DNA from 4 places in the Kitasatospora sp. NPDC096077 genome. Region 1 is predicted to be linked to each of the others. Evidence: riboswitches for the same ligand, from Rfam matches in the RefSeq annotation. Region 1 holds a riboswitch; each other region holds the start of a gene.

Region 1 (3,208 bases):
CCTTCCCCGCCCCCGGCAACGGCTGGGCGAAGGTCGAGCGCTACCTCGACCCCACCCCGGGTTTCGGCCCCGAGCAGTACCCCGCCGACGGCCGCGGTGACCAGGACGGCGCCCGCCGCACCTACTTCGGCACCGGCGAGCCCTCCTCGGCACGCTTCCTGCTCTACTCGGCCACCGGCTGGGACGCCGGCGGCACCGGCACGCCCGTCCTGCTGGTCCACGGCGCCAACGACAACGCCGACCGGGCCTGGGCGAACCCGGGGGAGAGCGGCACCTGTGGGGCGTCCGCCTGCCCCTCCACCGGCCTGGCCCAGTACCTGGCCAGCACCGGCCGCCGGGTCTTCGCCGTCGGCTTCGCCCACAAGCAGGGCGACAACCTGCTCCAGGCCCAGGCCGTCGGCGACGCGCTCGCCCTGATCCGGGCCCGGCTCGGCGTCCCCCGGGTCGACGTGGTGGCCTGGAGCAAGGGCGAGGTGGCGGCCCGGGCGTACGTGTCCTCGGTGCGCCCGGCGCGGGGACAGGCGTACGCGGGCGACGTGCGCCGCCTGATCACCCTCGGCGGGCCGAACGGCGGGCTCGACTACGTCTACGCACACGGCTGGGACTTCGACCTGGCCACCTGGCCGGCCTGCGGGGGCACCGCCAACGCGCCCTCCCCGCACCTGTACATGACCTGTTACGGAACGTACACGGCGCAGCCCTGCCTCGGCGTGCTGCCGACCGGCGGCAGCGACTGCTACCCGGGCCAGCGCCAGCTGCTGGCCCGCTGGGACGCGACCTACGGGGTGGACACCACCGCCCAGGACTGGTGGACCACCTACTACGGCGGCCAGGGCTTCTACACCTCCGGCCAGGGCATCCAGGCGGCCGTCGACGCCGGCTCGCTGATCGCGCCGCTCCAGCGGGCCGGGATCCCGGCCTCGGTGCCCACCTACCTCCTCGCGGGCGGGTCGGCCGACATCCCGGGCGTGCTGAACGAGAACCGCGGACCTAGCGACGGCATCGTGTTCACCGCGAGCGCCCTGGACACCACCGGCATCGCGACGGTCGGCGGCACCCGGCTGCTCACCGGGCTCAACCACCTGGAGCTGGCCTGGGCGCCGGACGCCGAGGCCCAGGTCGCCGCCTGGCTCGGCTGAAGCTCCGGCCGTGCCCTTGGCCGAGCCCTTGGCTGATCCCTTCGCCGAGTCCCCGGTCGAACTTCGGTCGAGCCCTTGGGTGAGCCTCCGGGCACCGCCCGGGGATTGATCAACTCGCCGACCACGCAGCGTCGTTGATCGACACCACTGTGAGCTGTGCGACAACCGGCCGGATCCAGTTGTCCGTTCACGGACGGACTGCCTAGCCTGCAACGGTCGTCCGCCGTCGCGGACCCCGCCGCCGGGACGCCGAGTCCCGTCCACCCGCCGGCGGGCACTCGAGCACCACAGCGGACGGGAGCGGGGGAACCAAGGTCAGCGCCCGGCCCGTACGCACCAGCGTGCGGGCCGTGGCTAGGGGTGAAGCCGCTCCACAGGCGGCCGGGCAACTGCAGCCCGAATCCGACAGCTCACCTCGCAGGCGTCGCAGAGGACCCGCCATGCACCAGCCTGCCGGGCGCCGTCGCGCGCCCCGCCACGCCCGTCCCTCCCACCGCGGCCGTAACGCCGCCCTCGCCGCCACCGGCGCGATCGCGATCACCGGCGCCGGCCTGTTCGCGCTGCCGTCCGGCGCCCAGGCCGCCACCGCCCCGACCGTCACCCAGGACCGGCTCGCCCCCGCCGCCATGGTCGCCGGCCAGGCCACCACCGCTTCGCTGGCCCTGCACTCCTCGTCCTGCGTCACCGCGAAGACCGTCGGCGTCGGCGTCCGCGACGCCCGCGGCACCAACCTGGACTTCCCGGGCAACGCGAGCAACGTGCAGATATGCCCGAGCGGGTTCAGCTTCACCAGCGGCGCGCGCACCCTGCCCGCCGGGACGTACAATCAGTTCGGCTTCTGGCAGGACCTCGGCGGCGCCTGGCACAACCTGCCCTCGCAGCAGCTGGTGGTCTCCCGCGCCGGTACCGCGACGCCGACCCCGACCCCGGCGCCGACCCCGACCGCCAAGCCGTCCCCGACCCCGGTCCCGACCACCGCCCCCACCGCGCAGCCCTCCCCGAGCGTCACCCCGACCCCGACCCCGAGCGCCACCGCGACCCCGAGCACCCCGGCGCCGTCCTCCCCGATCGCCGGCAAGTCGCTGACCTGGTCCGACGAGTTCAACGGCCCGATCGCCTGGGGCCAGCGCTGGGTCGGTGACAAGAGCACCGCGTACAAGTACGGCAACCACAACCCGGGCGACAACAAGCTCGACTGGCTGAACAAGAACAACGTCACCGTCGCGAACGGCGTCGCCACCTTCACCGCCACCCCGGGCGGGCCCGCCCTGGAGAACGGCCAGCAGTCCTGGAACACCGGTTTCCTGACCACCGAGGGCTCCGCGGAGGGCTTCCAGGTCAAGACCGGCGACTACGCCGAGGCCCGGGTCAAGATGCCCTCCGTGGCCGGCGCCTGGCCCGCCCTGTGGACCTGGAAGAACGGCAACGGGGAGATCGACTCCTTCGAGTACCACCCGGACAACCCGAACCTGCTGGAGCTGACCAACCACGTCAACCCCAGCAACCCGGAGTACTACACCGACGCCAAGGCCGTCGCCGCGGACCAGTGGGTGACCATCGGCACCTACTACGGCGCCAACTCGGTGGACTGGTACGTCAACGGCGTCAAGGTGTACTCGGACAACAAGGGCGTGGGCGCCAACTTCTCGGCGTACCTGATCCTCAACCTCTCGGTGAGCGCCGGAAAGTACCACCCGGCGCCGCAGGGGAACACCCCGATCAGCTTCTCCGCCGACTACGTGCGCGTCTACCGCTAGGCCGTCGCGTAGGCCGTCGAGGCCAGCCGACCCCCAGGACCAGCCGCTCTCAGGAACCGGCAGCCTCCCGACCTCCCCGAGGTCGGGCGGCTGCCGGTTCTTGCGTCTCCACCCGTGCTGTGCAGATGAATTGACGGGGCATCACGTCAGTGGACCCGGAGGTCAGGGCGCCAGGACCTGCCCGAGCCGGGCCGCGATCTGGTGCATCACCGGTACCAGCGCGGACTCCCCCGCCTGCTCCTCCAGGGCCCGGATCCGGGCCTCCGGGCCGGACACCGACAACGCGGTGGGTGTCGGCGCGCCGGGCACCGC
Region 2 (3,208 bases), on a different contig from region 1:
ACGGTTCAGCCGGACCGGGGAGACCGCGGACGAGCTGATCCGCCGTCTGGTCCGGGCCGAGCCCCAGGGCCGTCCGGTGGTGGTGGTGTCCACCGACCGGGAGGTCGCGGAGGGCGTGCGGAAGGCGGGCGCGCGCCCGGTGGCCTCGGTGCTGCTGCTGAACCGGCTGGCCCGGCCCTGACCGGGGCCGGAGGGCGTGACGGCAGCTCAGTGCGGTGACCGCGGGGGTGTGCGGATCCGGTGAAGCCCGTGGGGGAACCGGAGTTCACGCCTTCGGGGGAGTGGCAAAACGGATAGATCTTCACTAGGGTCTGGCGTCAAACCTATTTTCCGGAATCTCACCTGATCAGGTGAGTCCGATGGAAGAAGGAGCCGGTCCCTTGGCCTCCCACCGCCGTCCCAAGCAGCCGAGCCGCGCGCGGGTCTCCGTGCTCACCGCGGCCGCTGCGACCGCGGTCGCCCTCTCCGCCCAGGTGGCCGCGCACGCCGCGCCGCAGCCGAACAAGTCGGACGTCAAGGCGCAGATCGACCAGCTCCAGCAGGAGCAGGAGCAGGCGGCCGAGAAGTACAACGGCGCCAAGGAGCGGGCCGACCAGCTCCGCAAGCAGGCCGACCAGCTGCAGGACCAGGTGGCCCGCAGCCAGGACCAGATGAGCCAGCTGCAGGTGGGCCTGGCCCAGGTCGCGGGCGAGCAGTACCGCACCGGCGGCATCGACCCCTCCGTCCAGCTGATGCTCTCCTCCGACCCGTCCGGCTACCTGGAGAAGGCGTCCAGCGTCCAGCAGGCCAGCGCCAGCCAGACCGAGGCGCTCAAGGGCCTGCTCGACCAGCAGCGCCGGCTGGACCAGGAGAAGGCCGAGGCGGCCGCCGTGCTGGCCTCGCTGGACTCCACCACCAAGGACCTGAACCAGGCCAAGTCGGACGTCAACACCAAGCTGAAGTCCGCCCAGGACCTGCTGAACTCGCTCAGCGCCGCCGACCGGGCCGCGCTGCGGGCCCAGCAGCAGCAGGACGACCGCGCCTCGCGCGGCAGCGACCGGGTCGACCTGAGCAACCTGCCGCCGGCCAGCGGCTACGCGGCGGTGGCCGTGGCGAAGGCGATGAGCAAGCAGGGCTCGCCGTACGTGTGGGGCGCCACCGGGTCGAGCACCTTCGACTGCTCCGGCCTGATGGTCTGGGCGTACGGCCAGGCCGGCGTCTCGCTGCCGCGGACCTCGCAGGAGCAGGGCCACATCGGGACCGCCGTCACGCTGGCCACGGCCCAGCCGGGCGACCTGGTGATCTACGGCGGGGACATGCACCACGTGGCGATGTACATCGGCAACGGCATGGTGGTCCACGCGCCGCACACCGGTGACGTGGTGAAGGTGATGAAGGCCGACGCGATGTCGATCAACACCATCCGCCGGATCTGACGGAACGACACGCCGCGAGCCCCGTTCCGGCCCTGTGATCCGCGCCACCCTCCGATCGGGGGTGGCGCTTCGGGTTGGCCCGTTCAGTGGTCGAGCGATGAGACCTGATCAGCTTTGCGTACGGCGGCGATCACGATCAGTCATTTTCACAAAAGAACCTGGGTAATCTTCCGTCTTTTTTCTGACAAGGATTTGAACGGATCACGGTTCAGTTACTAGGGTCGTGCTCCGAACCACCGCACTGTCGATCACCCAGCCTGGGTGGCGGCGGTGGTTACCGCCGAGTTCGCGAAACAGCGGGGCAGGTCGAAGCGACTGCCCGACAGGGGAGCCCAGTAGTCGGGGGCGCTGCGGAGCGGAGCCGGGGAACCACACGTTCCTCCGGGGTGAATCGGCGCCAGGTCGGCCGCGGTAGTGGCCGGTGAGGCGTCGTAGGGCATGCTTCCGGCCCGAACCCGTCAGCTCACCCGGTAGGCGGACGTAGGAAGAAGGAGTCCGCCTTCGTGGCGTCCCATCGTCGTCCCAAGCCCGCCAGCCGCGCTCGTGTCTCGATCCTCACCGGCGTCGCCGCAGCGGCCGTCGCCCTCTCCGCGCAGTCCGGCGCGCACGCCGACCCGCAGCCGACCAAGGACCAGGTCAAGGAGCAGGTCGACCAGCTCAACGAGCAGGCCGAGCAGGCGACCGAGAAGTACAACGCCGCCCAGGAGAAGCAGCAGGAGCTGGAGAAGCAGGTCTCCGGCTTGCAGGACCAGGTGGCCCGGCAGCAGTCGCAGGTGACCGACCTGCAGGGCGGCCTCGCGGAGATCGCGGGCGAGCAGTACCGCAACGGGGGCATATCCCCGACCGTCCAGCTGATGTTCTCCTCCAGCCCGGACAACTTCCTGAACCAGGCCGGTGCGCTCAACCAGGCCGGCAGCACCCAGAAGAACCAGCTGAAGCAGCTCCAGGAGCAGCAGCGCAAGCTGGACCAGGACCGCACCGAGGCCCAGGGCAAGCTCGCCGAGCTGGAGTCCACCACCACGCAGCTGAAGGCCTCCAAGGACGAGGTCCAGAACAAGCTGAAGGCGGCCCAGGACCTGCTCAACACGCTGACCGAGCAGGAGCGCCAGGCCCTCAAGGCGGCCGAGGACAAGGCCGCCGCCGACGCCAAGGCCAAGGCGGACGCCGCCGCGAAGGCCTCCCAGCAGTCGGCCCCGGACCGCGCCTCGCGCGACAACAGCCGCAGCGACCTCGGCTCGGGCTCGACGTCCGCGCCGGTCAAGGTCGCCCCGGGCAGCTCGCACGGTGCCGCCGCACTGGCCGCCGCCGCCTCCAAGGTCGGCAGCCCGTACGTTTGGGGCGCCACCGGCCCCGGCTCCTTCGACTGCTCCGGCCTGATGGTCTGGGCGTTCAACCAGGCCGGCGTGTCGCTGCCGCGCACCTCGCAGGAGCAGGCCGGCGCCGGCACCCGGATCGGCTCGGACATCTCCCAGGCCCAGCCCGGCGACATGCTGATCTTCTACGGGGACGCCCACCACGTCGGCATCTACGCCGGTAACGGCCAGGTGCTGCACGCTCCCAAGCCGGGCGCCTCGGTCCGCTACGAGGCCGTCTCCAACATGCCGCTGGCTTCCATCGTTCGGGTCTGATCCGGACTCCGCCAGAACGCCGGCCAGGCTTTCCCGGGCCCGGTCCTCCGCCACGGAGGGCCGGGCCTGCGGCTTTTCCGGCGACTCGGTCGGATGTCCGAATAGGGGTCAAATATTCGGGCCGGGAGGGGTTTGGACTCACTTGCCCGGACTCGCTAACCTCTG
Region 3 (3,208 bases), on a different contig from region 1:
ACACCCTGGGCCCGCACCCGCTGCTCGCCGAGGCCGTCCACGTACGACTGTCCGAGGCCGGGCTGGCCCGGGCCGACCGGGCCCGGCTGTTCGCCATCGCGACCGCCGCGGACGGCGTGGTCCTTACCACCGTCGGCGGCGAGGAGGCGGCCGCCGCGGCCGGGATCACCGGCGTGCTGCTGGCCGCCCGGCTGGCCGTCCCGGTCGTCGCCGCGGCGCTCGACGTGCCCGGCTCGGTCGCCGGGGCCGTCAACCACCTCAAGGAGACCGGCTCCCAGCGTCCGGCGCTGGCCCCGCTGGTGATCGGCCCGGAGGCGGACTCCGAGCTGCTCGCCACGGCCGCCGAGGAGACCGGCTGCCCGTCGGCCGCGCCGCTGGGCGCCTACTCGGCCGTCGGCCAGCTGATCGCCTCCACCTACCTGGCCGCCCTGCCGACGCCGACGGCCGAGGAGCTGGCCGAGGCCGAGGCGGAGGCCGCCACCACCGTCGGCGCCGGGGAGGGCTCCCGGCGGGCCCACGCGGCCGCCGAGGGGCCCGTGGAGGGCTGACGGAGGCCCGTCCGCGCACCCGCGACGGCGTCGCGGCCACCCCACACCACCGAAGGGCCCGGAACGATCGCGTTCCGGGCCCTTCCGGCGTGCGCGGATTGCCCCGCAGGAGAGTTAAGCGGTCAATGCGGCGCAATGTCCGTTTCCGGCGCCTTTGTCGATGAATAGCCCGCGCGCTGTCGCGCCCGCGCTCCGCCGTCGCTCCCCAGGTTCCACCGCACGCCCCCATTGCGCTTCAACACTCCGTCACTTCACTTCTGAGGCGGAGCCAGTTATGAGAATCCAGCGCGACATTGCCGGTAAATGATCAATTTCGATCATGAATTACGGCCCATTTGGCATTCCACACTAAACCGTGATGCGCATCACAGGTATTTGCAGTTTGAACTTAAGTCTGCTTAACGTGCTCCCCGTTCGTGACCACACGGACCCAGTTCATCCGCGACGCCGAGTCCTGCCGTCGGATGTCCTGGCAGCGCGAAAACGCATCACGGCAGGAGCGGGGGAACCACAGGTAAGTCGCCCCGGACCATTTCCCGGAAACGGTCCAGGGCTAGGGGTGAAGCCGCGCAGAAGCGCGGCCGGGCAACTCCAGCCCGAATCCGACAGCTCACCTCGCAGGCGTGGGAGAGGACCGCGTCTTCATGCTGCCTTCCAACGGCAACCGCCTGTCCAGCCGCACCCGTCGCGTCATCGCCGCCCTCGGCGTCGCCGGCGTCGGCCTCACCGTCCCCTGCCTCACCACCGGCACCGCCAACGCCGCCCCGGTCTCCACCTGGGACAAGGTCGCCCAGTGCGAGAGCACCGGCAACTGGAGCATCAACACCGGCAACGGCTTCTACGGCGGCCTGCAGTTCACCTCCAGCACCTGGGCCGCCTTCGGCGGCACCGCCTACGCCCCGCAGGCCAACCAGGCCACCAAGGACCAGCAGATCGCCGTCGCCGAGAAGGTCCTCGCCTCGCAGGGCCCCGGCGCCTGGCCGGTCTGCTCGGTCCAGGCCGGGCTGACCAAGGGCGGCGCCGCGGCGTCCGTCGACACCTCGGCCGGCGCCTCCACCGGTGCCGCCGCCGGTGCCACCAGCAAGCCCGCCGCCAAGCCCGCCCAGGGCGGCTCCCAGGCCGCGAAGCCCGCCAAGCCGGCCGCGCCCGCCCAGGACCAGGCCCAGGCCTCCGGTGACTCCGCGTCCGCCACCCCGTCCACCGGATCCGCCGACAGCACCTGGGCCCAGAAGCGCCAGGCGCAGGCCCAGGCCGGCGGCTACACCGTCGTCGACGGCGACTGGCTGTCCACGATCGCCGACAAGCACAACGTCCAGGGCGGCTGGCAGCGGCTCTACGAGCTCAACCGCGGCACCCTGACCGAGGGTCCGGACACCATCTACCCGGGTCAGCAGCTGACCTTCGGTGACGGCGGCGCGGCCCAGGCCGGCCAGGCCTCCGGCACCGCCAAGTCCGGCTCCGACTTCACCTGGTTCGACCGCTCGCAGAAGTCCGGCCAGGCCTCGAACGGCGGTGCCGTGAACGCCAAGCCGATCGACCAGAGCAAGCCGTCCACCTCGAAGCCGGCCAAGCCCGCCGCCAAGCCGGCTCCCCAGACCCAGACCCAGACCCCGGCCCCGGCCGCCACCGGCAGCATGGCCGCCGCGGTCTCCTTCGCCCAGTCGAAGGTCGGCCAGGCGTACGTCTACGGCGGCACCGGCAACGGCGGTTGGGACTGCTCCGGCCTGACCCAGGCCGCGCTGCGCGCCGCGGGCATCAGCGTCCCGCGCGTCGCCGCCGACCAGGCCGCCGCCAGCACCCACGTCTCGCTGGACAGCCTGCAGCCGGGCGACCTGCTGTTCTGGTCGAACAACGGCCAGGACTCCGGCGTCTACCACGTCGCCATCTACATCGGCAACGGCCAGTACGTCGAGGCCGCCAACCCGAGCTCGGGCGTCCGTCTCCAGACCGTCGCCAACTGGGCCCCGGACTTCGCCGGCCGGGTCTGAGCCCGAGGTCGGCGTGCGGCCGACAGCCGACGGATGACGACTGACAGCTGACGGATTTCATCGACTGTCGGTCGTCAGCCGTCCACCGACCGCCCCGGGAAGAGTCTGGTCGCTCTCCCCGGGGCTTCGGCGTACCCGGGAGACCGGCCTCCGCATGGTCAAACCCCGCCCCGGCAGGCATGCTGCTGCTCTGCACCCGAGGAGGAGTCACCATGGCCCAGGTCACCATCACCCTCGACGCGAACCTCGCGATCGACGCGATGCTGCTCTCCGGCACCAAGAACCCCCAGGACGCCGTCGAGCTGGTGGTCCGCGACTACCTGGCCCGCGGCCGCCGCACCGGGACCCGGACCGGCGACGCCGCCGACGGCCACCGGGTCAGCACCGACCGCCCGACCGCCCAGGAGGGCTGACCCGGGCCGCCCAGGAGGGCTGAGCCGGACCGCACGCGAACGGGCCCCGGAAGGCAACCGCCCTCCGGGGCCCGTCAGTTGACGCGACCCACCAGCCTCAGCGCGCGCAGGCCCCGGTGGACCCCCGCATCACCAGCTCCGGCTGGAACATGAACTCCCCGCGCTGGGCGGCGTTCCCGCCGACCTCCTCCAGCAGGGCGTCCACCGCCGCCGTCGCCATCGCCTCGACCGGCTGCCGGATGGTCGTCAACGGCGGCTC
Region 4 (3,208 bases), on a different contig from region 1:
GGTGACCAGGTTCACGGCGGTGAACAGTCGGGAGGAGAACAGCCCGAGCGGCAGCATCGGGTCGGGCGCCCGCCGCTCCACGGCCACGAAGGCCGCGCCCAGCAGCAGACCGGCCACGCCGGTGACCCAGACGGCGGGGGACAGGCCCTCCCCGGCGGCGGTGAGCGCGTAGGTGATCGCGCCGAGGGCGAGGGCGGCGAGCAGGGCGCCGGGCACGTCGAAGCGGCCGGCGGCGGACTCGTCCCGGCTCTCCGGGACGTAACGGGAGGTCACCGCGATCACGGCGGCGGCCAGCGGCAGGTTCAGCAGGAAGATCCAGCGCCAGCCGGGGCCGTCCACCAGCCAGCCGCCGAGGAAGGGGCCGACGGCCGCCGACACCCCGCCGAGGCCGGACCACAGGCCGACCGCGGCCGAGCGGTCGTCCGGGTGGAAGACGGCCTGGAGCATCGCGAGCGAGCCCGGGGTGAGCAGCGCCCCGCCGATGCCCTGGACGGCGCGGGCGGCGATCAGCACGTGGATGGTCGGGGCGGCGGCGCAGGCCGCCGAGGCGGCGGCGAACCAGACCACGCCGATTAGGAAGACCCGGCGCCGCCCGTAGCGGTCGCCGAGGGCGCCGCCGAGCAGGATCAGGCCCGCCAGGGTGAGCAGGTAGGCGTTCAGGGTCCATTGCAGGGAGGCGAGGGTGGCGCCGAGGTCGGCGCCGATCCGGGGCAGGGCGACGTTCACCACGGTGCCGTCGAGCATCGCCATGCTGGAGCCGAGCACCGTTGCGAGGAGGACCCAGCGACCCTGTGCGCTGCCCAGGCGCAGGGTGCCGGCGTGAGAGGTGGCCACGGGTCGAATCCTGTGCCCACGGGGGTGTACGTGACAAGGGTCACCGGGCGGTGTGTCGGCCGGTGACGGTGGGTGGTCCTCCGGTCGCGCGGTGCCGCGCCGGTCGGCGCAGGGTCGTGGATCAGTGGCTCCGGGTGAACGGATCGTGCACGGACCGTACGGCGGATCATGCGGAGGGTTACCGCGGGGGCGGGATCGGCCGCCGTTTCGAGAGATCGACATTGCTTCACCCGAACGGATGAGTTTTAGTTCAGCGACCGCCCGGCCAGCCCGGACGGATCCGCCGGGTGGAACGCCGAGTCCTGCCGCTGCCGGGTGGCTCGCAACGAACTCTGTACGGCAGGAGCGGGGGACCCACAGGTAAGTCGCCGGACCGGAGTTCGCGCTTTCACAGCGCGGACCACCAGGACCGGCTCGGGGTGAAGCCGCGCATGCGGCCGGGCAACTCCAGCCCGAACCCGACAGCTCACCTCGCAGGCGTCGGAGAGGAAAATTCCATGCCTGCACAGGCTCGTCGTATCGCCCTGCCCCGTGCCGCCCGCATCGGCATCGCCGCCGCCGTCACCGGCGTCTCGTTCGTCCTGCCGCTCGTGACCGCGATGAACGCCCAGGCGACCAGCACCCCGGCCGCCGTCGTCGTGGCCGCCCCGGCCGCTGTCGCCGCCGCCCCGGCCGCCGCTGCTCCGGCCGCGGTCGTCCCGGCCGCCGTCACCTCCGGCTACGTCGCCCCGCTCGCCGCCCCGGTGCTGGGCGAGGCCTACGGGGTGGCGGGCGCCATGTGGGCCTCCGGCCACCACACCGGCCAGGACTTCGTCTGCTCCACCGGCACCCCGCTGCGCGCCGTCGCCAACGGGGTCGTGGTGAAGGCCGCCTACGACGGCGCCTACGGCAACGAGGTCGAGCTCAAGCTCGCCGACGGCAAGTACGCGCAGTACGCGCACCTCTCTTCGATCGGCGTGAAGGTCGGTCAGTCCGTCGCCACCGGTCAGCAGATCGGCTACTCCGGTGCGACCGGCAATGTGACCGGCCCGCACCTGCACTTCGAGGTCCGGACCGGTCCGGACTACGGCTCGGACATCAACCCGGTCAGCTACCTGCGCGCGCACGGCGTCGCGCTCTGAACCACCGGCTCCCGCCGGGATTCCTGAACCACCGCTGGTGCGGGGCGAATCGACCACCCGGGATGGTCATGTCGGGTGACCGCTCGACCGGGTGATCGCCGCACCGGTGGATCTGGTCTTGTCCGGCCGATCTTGCCGGGCGCGCGACGCCGGGCATCCCGCCTGGACGCACGCCCGAATCGTCCAAGTACGTCCAGTACGAGGCCGACTCGGGCGCACGCCCAGCCGGGCGCCCAACGCCGCGCGCTGATCCGCCAAGATCGGCCGGACAAGACCTGGGCGCGGGTCACGCCCACGGCCGGCCCCGGCCGTACGAGAACTCTCGTGCGGCCGGGGCCGGCTACCGTCGTGTCCGGAGTCCTCGTCGGCTCCGGCGTCCCCGGCGCTCCCGGGCCGCGTTCGACGGCTCGAACATGGCGTCAACTCCGCAGGTTCTTCGGATGATCTGTGGTTCCGTGGGCCGTGCCCCGCCGCGCGATCCTGTCCGCAGTCAGCGCCCGGCCGGTCCGACGGGCGGGCGCGCCCGGGTGGACGAGGAGGCCGGATGACCGTCCGGAGCGGGGACGCGGTCGGGCCGCGGGTCGGGTCGGACGGGGTCGACCGGCTGAAGGCGGACTCGGTCGGTCTGCCGGGCGTGGTGTTCATGGCGGTCGCCACCGCCGCCCCGATCACCGCGATGACCGGGAACCTGCCGATCATCATCGGGCAGGGCAACGGGGCCGGGGCGCCCGCCGCGTACGTCCTGGCGACCGTGGTGCTCACGGTCTTCTCGGTCGGGTACGTGGCGATGGCCCGGCACATCACGGCCGCCGGGGCGTTCTACGGGTACGTCTCGCACGGGCTGGGCCGGGTGGCCGGGATGGCGTCGGGGCTGCTCGCGCTGCTGGCGTACATCGTCTTCGAGGCCTCGGTCATCGGCTTCTTCGCCTACTCGCTGCGCGGGCTGGTCCGTTCGCAGGCGGGCGTGGACCTCGACTGGGGCTGGTACGCACTGGTCGGGCTGACGGTGATCGGGGTGACGGCCTGGTTCGACCTGCATCTGACGGCGAAGGTGCTCGGGGTGGCGCTGCTGCTGGAGATCGCGGTGCTGGGCGCGGTCTCGCTGGCCGTGCTGGCCGCCGGCGGCGGGCCGGACGGGATCGTGCTCGGGGCCGTGAGTCCGCTGAACGGGCTGAAGGGAGTGGGGAGTTCGGGCACGGCGGCGGCCGGGGTGGGGCTGGTCTTCGCGTTCTGCTCCTGGGTGGGCTTCGAGT

What was found. A riboswitch is a leader RNA that binds a small molecule or an ion and turns the genes downstream of it on or off. The one in region 1 is predicted to bind cyclic di-AMP.
Region 2: it holds a riboswitch for cyclic di-AMP, as region 1 does, so the genes downstream of both, ABTZ03_RS28240 (NlpC/P60 family protein) here and ABTZ03_RS15435 (glycoside hydrolase family 16 protein) in region 1, are expected to answer to the same signal.
Region 3: it holds a riboswitch for cyclic di-AMP, as region 1 does, so the genes downstream of both, ABTZ03_RS12135 (transglycosylase family protein) here and ABTZ03_RS15435 (glycoside hydrolase family 16 protein) in region 1, are expected to answer to the same signal.
Region 4: it holds a riboswitch for cyclic di-AMP, as region 1 does, so the genes downstream of both, ABTZ03_RS11150 (M23 family metallopeptidase) here and ABTZ03_RS15435 (glycoside hydrolase family 16 protein) in region 1, are expected to answer to the same signal.

The regions. Positions count from the first base shown of each region.
Region 1 covers NZ_JBEOSV010000013.1:156,420-159,627, forward strand. Annotated here, with positions in the region: gene ABTZ03_RS15430 (esterase/lipase family protein) at 1-1,139, shown strand, start outside; cyclic di-AMP (ydaO/yuaA leader) riboswitch at 1,464-1,571, shown strand; gene ABTZ03_RS15435 (glycoside hydrolase family 16 protein) at 1,580-2,896, shown strand; gene ABTZ03_RS15440 (IclR family transcriptional regulator) at 3,059-3,208, opposite strand, start outside.
Region 2 covers NZ_JBEOSV010000039.1:78,594-81,801, forward strand. Annotated here, with positions in the region: gene ABTZ03_RS28230 (NYN domain-containing protein) at 1-181, shown strand, start outside; gene ABTZ03_RS28235 (C40 family peptidase) at 381-1,415, shown strand; cyclic di-AMP (ydaO/yuaA leader) riboswitch at 1,752-1,908, shown strand; gene ABTZ03_RS28240 (NlpC/P60 family protein) at 1,919-3,043, shown strand.
Region 3 covers NZ_JBEOSV010000009.1:193,528-196,735, reverse strand. Annotated here, with positions in the region: gene ABTZ03_RS12140 (hypothetical protein) at 1-548, shown strand, start outside; cyclic di-AMP (ydaO/yuaA leader) riboswitch at 1,023-1,185, shown strand; gene ABTZ03_RS12135 (transglycosylase family protein) at 1,193-2,536, shown strand; gene ABTZ03_RS12130 (hypothetical protein) at 2,749-2,949, shown strand; gene ABTZ03_RS12125 (LacI family DNA-binding transcriptional regulator) at 3,047-3,208, opposite strand, start outside.
Region 4 covers NZ_JBEOSV010000008.1:180,010-183,217, reverse strand. Annotated here, with positions in the region: gene ABTZ03_RS11155 (MFS transporter) at 1-1,056, opposite strand, end outside; cyclic di-AMP (ydaO/yuaA leader) riboswitch at 1,155-1,329, shown strand; gene ABTZ03_RS11150 (M23 family metallopeptidase) at 1,332-1,955, shown strand; gene ABTZ03_RS11145 (APC family permease) at 2,500-3,208, shown strand, end outside.